Regions from separate parts of the Salinibacillus aidingensis genome, predicted to be linked through region 2. Evidence: a T-box and tRNA genes for the amino acid it is inferred to sense, from the RefSeq annotation. Region 2 holds a T-box; the other holds one or more tRNA genes.
The links. The T-box of region 2 lies ahead of leuS (leucine--tRNA ligase). A T-box ahead of a tRNA ligase gene usually reads a tRNA of that ligase, here a tRNA-Leu.
Positions count from the first base shown of each region.

Region 1: it encodes a tRNA-Leu, which carries the amino acid that the T-box ahead of leuS (leucine--tRNA ligase) is inferred to sense. The anticodon was not compared.

Region 1 is NZ_AP043759.1:4,174-7,439, reverse strand. It holds rRNA gene ACZ5OK_RS00065 (16S ribosomal RNA) at 1-1,419, opposite strand, end outside; tRNA gene ACZ5OK_RS00060 (tRNA-Ala) at 1,520-1,595, opposite strand; tRNA gene ACZ5OK_RS00055 (tRNA-Pro) at 1,608-1,684, opposite strand; tRNA gene ACZ5OK_RS00050 (tRNA-Arg) at 1,690-1,766, opposite strand; tRNA gene ACZ5OK_RS00045 (tRNA-Leu) at 1,774-1,863, opposite strand; tRNA gene ACZ5OK_RS00040 (tRNA-Gly) at 1,870-1,944, opposite strand; tRNA gene ACZ5OK_RS00035 (tRNA-Leu) at 2,023-2,107, opposite strand; tRNA gene ACZ5OK_RS00030 (tRNA-Lys) at 2,113-2,188, opposite strand; tRNA gene ACZ5OK_RS00025 (tRNA-Thr) at 2,198-2,273, opposite strand; tRNA gene ACZ5OK_RS00020 (tRNA-Val) at 2,291-2,366, opposite strand; rRNA gene rrf (5S ribosomal RNA) at 2,377-2,492, opposite strand; rRNA gene ACZ5OK_RS00010 (23S ribosomal RNA) at 2,695-3,266, opposite strand, start outside.
Region 2 is NZ_AP043759.1:2,435,328-2,438,593, forward strand. It holds gene leuS (leucine--tRNA ligase) at 1-1,352, opposite strand, end outside; T-box leader at 1,427-1,641, opposite strand; gene ACZ5OK_RS13005 (ABC transporter ATP-binding protein) at 1,723-2,433, opposite strand; gene ACZ5OK_RS13010 (GntR family transcriptional regulator) at 2,426-2,803, opposite strand; gene ACZ5OK_RS13015 (hypothetical protein) at 2,806-3,266, opposite strand, start outside.

The DNA.
Region 1 (3,266 bases), 1.1 Mb from region 2:
GTGTACAAGGCCCGGGAACGTATTCACCGCGGCATGCTGATCCGCGATTACTAGCGATTCCGGCTTCATACAGGCGAGTTGCAGCCTGCAATCCGAACTGAGAATGGTTTTATGGGATTAGCTTCACCTCGCGGCTTCGCTGCCCTTTGTACCATCCATTGTAGCACGTGTGTAGCCCAGGTCATAAGGGGCATGATGATTTGACGTCATCCCCACCTTCCTCCGGTTTGTCACCGGCAGTCACCCTAGAGTGCCCAACTTAATGCTGGCAACTAAGGTCAAGGGTTGCGCTCGTTGCGGGACTTAACCCAACATCTCACGACACGAGCTGACGACAACCATGCACCACCTGTCACTCTGTCCCCGAAGGGAACCCTCTATCTCTAGAGGTAGCAGAGGATGTCAAGACCTGGTAAGGTTCTTCGCGTTGCTTCGAATTAAACCACATGCTCCACCGCTTGTGCGGGCCCCCGTCAATTCCTTTGAGTTTCAGCCTTGCGGCCGTACTCCCCAGGCGGAGTGCTTAATGCGTTAACTTCAGCACTAAGGGGCGGAAACCCCCTAACACCTAGCACTCAACGTTTACGGCGTGGACTACCAGGGTATCTAATCCTGTTCGCTCCCCACGCTTTCGCGCCTCAGCGTCAGTTACAGGCCAGAGAGTCGCCTTCGCCACTGGTGTTCCTCCACATATCTACGCATTTCACCGCTACACGTGGAATTCCACTCTCCTCTCCTGCACTCAAGCCTCCCAGTTTCCAATGACCCTCCACGGTTAAGCCGTGGGCTTTCACATCAGACTTAAGAAACCGCCTGCGCGCGCTTTACGCCCAATAATTCCGGACAACGCTTGCCACCTACGTATTACCGCGGCTGCTGGCACGTAGTTAGCCGTGGCTTTCTGGTCAGGTACCGTCAAGGCACAAGCAGTTCCTCTTGTACTTGTTCTTCCCTGACAACAGAGCTTTACGATCCGAAGACCTTCATCACTCACGCGGCGTTGCTCCGTCAGACTTTCGTCCATTGCGGAAGATTCCCTACTGCTGCCTCCCGTAGGAGTCTGGGCCGTGTCTCAGTCCCAGTGTGGCCGATCACCCTCTCAGGTCGGCTACGCATCGTTGCCTTGGTGAGCTCTTACCTCACCAACTAGCTAATGCGCCGCGGGCCCATCTGTAAGTGACAGCATAAAAGCCGTCTTTCAACTTCCGACCATGCGGTCGGAGGTGTTATCCGGTATTAGCCCCGGTTTCCCGGAGTTATCCCGATCTTACAGGCAGGTTGCCCACGTGTTACTCACCCGTCCGCCGCTCGTTCCACAAGTTTCATCCCGAAGGAATCAACTTGTTTCACGCGCTCGACTTGCATGTATTAGGCACGCCGCCAGCGTTCGTCCTGAGCCAGGATCAAACTCTCCAATAAGTTTGGATGTTAAAATCCATAATGCTCATATTCAAAATGCTATTTAAATAGCGAATTGACGTACTGGTTGTTTTGTTCAGTTTTCAAGGTTCGAATTAATTGGTGGAGCCTAGCGGGATCGAACCGCTGACCTCCTGCGTGCAAAGCAGGCGCTCTCCCAGCTGAGCTAAGGCCCCATTATAACTAAGTGGTCGGGAAGACAGGATTCGAACCTGCGACCCCATGGTCCCAAACCATGTGCTCTACCAAGCTGAGCTACTTCCCGTTAAATGGCGCGCCCGAGAGGAGTCGAACCCCTAACCTTCTGATCCGTAGTCAGACGCTCTATCCAATTGAGCTACGGGCGCAAATATATGGTGCCGAGGGCCGGACTCGAACCGGCACGGTAGGTGACCTACCGCAGGATTTTAAGTCCTGTGCGTCTGCCAATTCCGCCACCCCGGCATTATATGGAGCGGAAGACGGGATTCGAACCCGCGACCCCCACCTTGGCAAGGTGGTGTTCTACCACTGAACTACTTCCGCAAGATATAATGTTTAAGACCCAATAAATAAAATATTAACATATTTTATTTTAAAAATCACTATAATTTATAATATACATGGTGCGGGTGGAGGGAGTCGAACCCCCACGTCGAAAGACACTAGATCCTAAGTCTAGCGCGTCTGCCAATTCCGCCACACCCGCAAGGATGGTGAGCCATGGAGGATTCGAACCTCCGACCCTCTGATTAAAAGTCAGATGCTCTACCAACTGAGCTAATGGCTCAAAATAAAATGGTGCCGGCCAGAGGACTTGAACCCCCAACCTACTGATTACAAGTCAGTTGCTCTACCAGTTGAGCTAGGCCGGCATATTTCAAAAGATATATGGTGGAGGATGGCGGGCTCGAACCACCGACCCCCTGCTTGTAAGGCAGGTGCTCTCCCAGCTGAGCTAATCCTCCTTGATCTTAAGCCTGGCGGCTTCCTACTCTCGCAGGGGAAGAACCCCAACTACCATCGGCGCTGGAGAGCTTAACTACTGTGTTCGGAATGGGAACAGGTGTGACCTCTCCGCCATCGCCACCAGACAATAACAAACTTATTCTTTTTTCAAGGACAAGTAATATTATATTTACTTTTGATTAAAAAAGCAAGTGTTTTTTTAAATAAATTTTTAACACCCTCAAAACTAGATAAGAAAAGCAATCATGTGAGCAGGCAGTGGTTTATAAATCCGTCTGCGTTTTTTGTCCAGCTTCGACTTGCATGCGCTTGCCTCCGCTTTTCGTATAAGTTAAGTCCTCGATTGATTAGTATCCGTCAGCTGCACGTGTCACCACGCTTCCACCTCGGACCTATCTACCTCATCGTCTTTGAGGAATCTTACTCATTTAAAATGATGGGAAATCTCATCTTGAGGGGGGCTTCATGCTTAGATGCTTTCAGCACTTATCCCTTCCACACGTAGCTACCCAGCCGTGCTCCTGGCGGAACAACTGGTACACCAGCGGTGTGTCCATCCCGGTCCTCTCGTACTAAGGACAGCTCCTCTCAAATTTCCAACGCCCACGACGGATAGGGACCGAACTGTCTCACGACGTTCTGAACCCAGCTCGCGTACCGCTTTAATGGGCGAACAGCCCAACCCTTGGGACCGACTACAGCCCCAGGATGCGATGAGCCGACATCGAGGTGCCAAACCTCCCCGTCGATGTGGACTCTTGGGGGAGATAAGCCTGTTATCCCCGGGGTAGCTTTTATCCGTTGAGCGACGGCCCTTCCATTCGGTACCGCCGGATCACTAAGCCCGACTTTCGTCCCTGCTCGACTTGTAGGTCTCGCAGTCAAGCTCCCTTCTGCCT
Region 2 (3,266 bases):
TCAGGAAGCTCAAGAGGAAGTTTATCTTCAGGCCATGGTTCCAGGGTGCCATCCTCCCAGTGAATAATTGGAATCGGCTCACCCCAGTAACGCTGGCGGCTGAACAACCAGTCACGCAGACGATAGGTTACTTTTCTTTCACCATGTCCATGATCCGTAACCCATTCAATAGCCTTTTCAATCGCTTCTTCCTTTTCCAGACCGTTCAGGAAGTCGGAATTAATGTGCTTCCCATCTTCTGTATAGGCTTCTTTTTCAATATTACCGCCTTCCACAACTTCTTTAATAGGAAGATCAAATTTTTTCGCAAACTCGTAGTCCCGCTCATCGTGTGCTGGAACAGCCATTATAGCGCCAGTACCATAAGACATTAATACATAATCTGCAATCCAGATTGGCATTTGTTCACCATTAATAGGATTCACTGCATAAGCACCTGTAAATACACCGGTTTTATCCTTGGCCAGGTCTGTTCGCTCCAAATCACTTTTGGTCTCAATTTCTTTTAAATAGCTGTCGACAGCTTCTTTTTGTTCACGTGTGACTATTTTTTCAACCAGTGGATGCTCAGGTGCAAACACAGCATAAGTTGCACCAAATAACGTATCAGGACGAGTGGTAAATGCTTCAAATGTTTCCTCTGAATCTTTTACCGAAAACGTAATCTGTGCTCCTTCTGATCGGCCAATCCAATTGCGCTGCATGTCTTTAATGCTTTCCGGCCAGTCAAGGTCTTCCAAGTCTTCAAGCAGACGATCGGCATACTCGGTAATTTTCAGCATCCATTGTTTCATCGGTTTACGAACGACAGGGTGGCCCCCTCGTTCACTTTTTCCATCAATCACTTCTTCATTTGCAAGAACGGTTCCCAGTGCAGGACACCAGTTTACCGCTACTTCATCAATATAAGCGAGACCTTTTTCATAAAGTTTAAGAAAAATCCACTGGGTCCACTTGTAATAATCAGGATCCGTTGTATTGATTTCACGATCCCAATCATACGAAAAACCTAAAGACTTAATTTGCCGTTTAAAGGTTTCGATGTTCTGATCCGTGAATTCTTTCGGATCGTTTCCTGTATCAAGTGCGTATTGCTCAGCAGGGAGACCAAAAGCATCCCAGCCCATCGGATGAAGCACTTCATACCCCTGCATGCGTTTCATCCGGGAAAGTATATCCGTAGCGGTATACCCTTCAGGATGACCAACATGCAGGCCAGAGCCTGATGGATACGGAAACATATCCATGGCATAGAACTTCTCTTTTTCACTTTCTGTATTGGTTTTAAAGGTTTTGTTGTCCTCCCAGTAGGTTTGCCATTTCTTTTCAATCCTTCTGTGATCGAATGCCATACTCTTTTCCTCCTATCTAGTTTTCCTTCTCTTTATGTATATCTGTGAATATAAAAAACCCCCATCCCAGTCAAACATGGGACGAGAGTTGTATTCCCGCGGTACCACCCAAATTAACACATAGCAGTGTTCACTTGATGCTCTTAACGCGAGCTCACGTCAGATACTACTATGATGTTCATATCTGCAACTTTAAAGGCGAGTTCATGAACATCAAGGACAGCTCACACCAGCCGCTGTCTCTCTGGATTCTTGACCATTCATTACTATTCCTTCTCATCGTCATTTTCCCGTGGTTACTTATATGTATGATAATTGTAATGAAGGAGAGAAAAATTGTCAAGAATCGGCAAAAAATCAGGCAAAAGCCTTAAGCCTTCAGTCTCTTCTCCTCCTGATACAGATGCTCCATCCACTCAAGAACACTCATGTTTAATTCTTCTCTTATTTGTTCAACTGAACTTTTGGCTAAGAGCCTTCCTGCCTTTAACACCACTGCTTCATCCAAAACAGATTCCACTTCCTTTAATTCATGGGTAGTTAAGATAACGGTCTGCCTTGACAAATCAACAAATTGAATTAATCCTTTAATAATCGAAGCACGTACCATTGGATCCAGTCCACTAAAAGGTTCATCCATAATAATATACGGTGCGTTACGGGATATGGTCATTAAAAACTTCACCCTGCCCCGATTGCCTTTGGATAAATGTCCGATTTTTGTACCTGGATCAAGCTGTAAAAAGTCAATCATGTTCTCTGCTTTTGTGATGTTAAAGTCAGAAAATTGACTATGATAATAATTCATTAATTCGCGAATCGTAAAGTAAGGAAAATAATAATCCTGATCCGTTAAATAGGCAATCTTTTCACGTATTTCCCTTGATACATGTTCACCATCTACTGTAATATTTCCTTTACTGGGATTGAGAAGACCAGCGATTAGTCGTAACAGAGTTGATTTCCCGCTCCCGTTTTCACCTATAATGCCTATGATATTTCCTTTTTCTAAAGTAATACTAAAATCCTTTATGGCAACGTTTAGGAAGTACTTTTTATAGACGGCATCAAACTTAATCATTGTTATCCTCCCCCTCACTGGATTGGCGTATCCCATCAATCATCTCATGAACTGAAAATCCCATTCCTTGCATATCAGAGATAAAAGATTGAATGTATTGCCTTTTCATGTCTTCCCTCAACTGATGAAGCCGTTCCTGCTTTTCAGTAATAAATGTTCCCTGTCCTCTTCTGCTCTCAACGATTTCCATTTGCTCTAATTCTCGATACACCCTTTGTATTGTATTTGCATTCACTCCTACTTCCACCGCATATTCCCTTACAGATGTCAACTTATCCCCAGCCTGACGCTCCCCACGAATAATTTCACTGGAAATCCGGTCCATAATTTGCTGATAAATGGGCTTATCCGGTTTAAAATCTATCCCCATGGCTACACCTCCACTTTACGTTCAAGAAGGTACATGGATATCAGGTAAAAGATTAGACACAAAAACGCATAAAACAAAATCGTACCTGACTGAAATTGAATATCGCCACTCGAAGTAAGAGGGAATGCGGAATAGGTACCAAAATCAACGACAGGAAAGCCGGTTTCCCAGGTTACTGTTCCCCAGTTGGTTAAAGCATCATATAAGGCTGTATCATCAAATGCTCGAAACCCTTCATTAAAAACGTATAAAAACAGAATAATGGCAATAATTCCGATGGCTGTATGAAATTTCCGAACAACGTGATAAAGACTCCAAACAAGGAAAATAATCATTGTAGGAAAAACAGTAAGCAAGAGAATATTCGTCACAAGTAAAATCAAATTAATTACAAATTCAGCTGCAGGAATCTGACCATTTATCTGATTTATGATAAAGAGAATGATCCCCATTACAAAAGCAT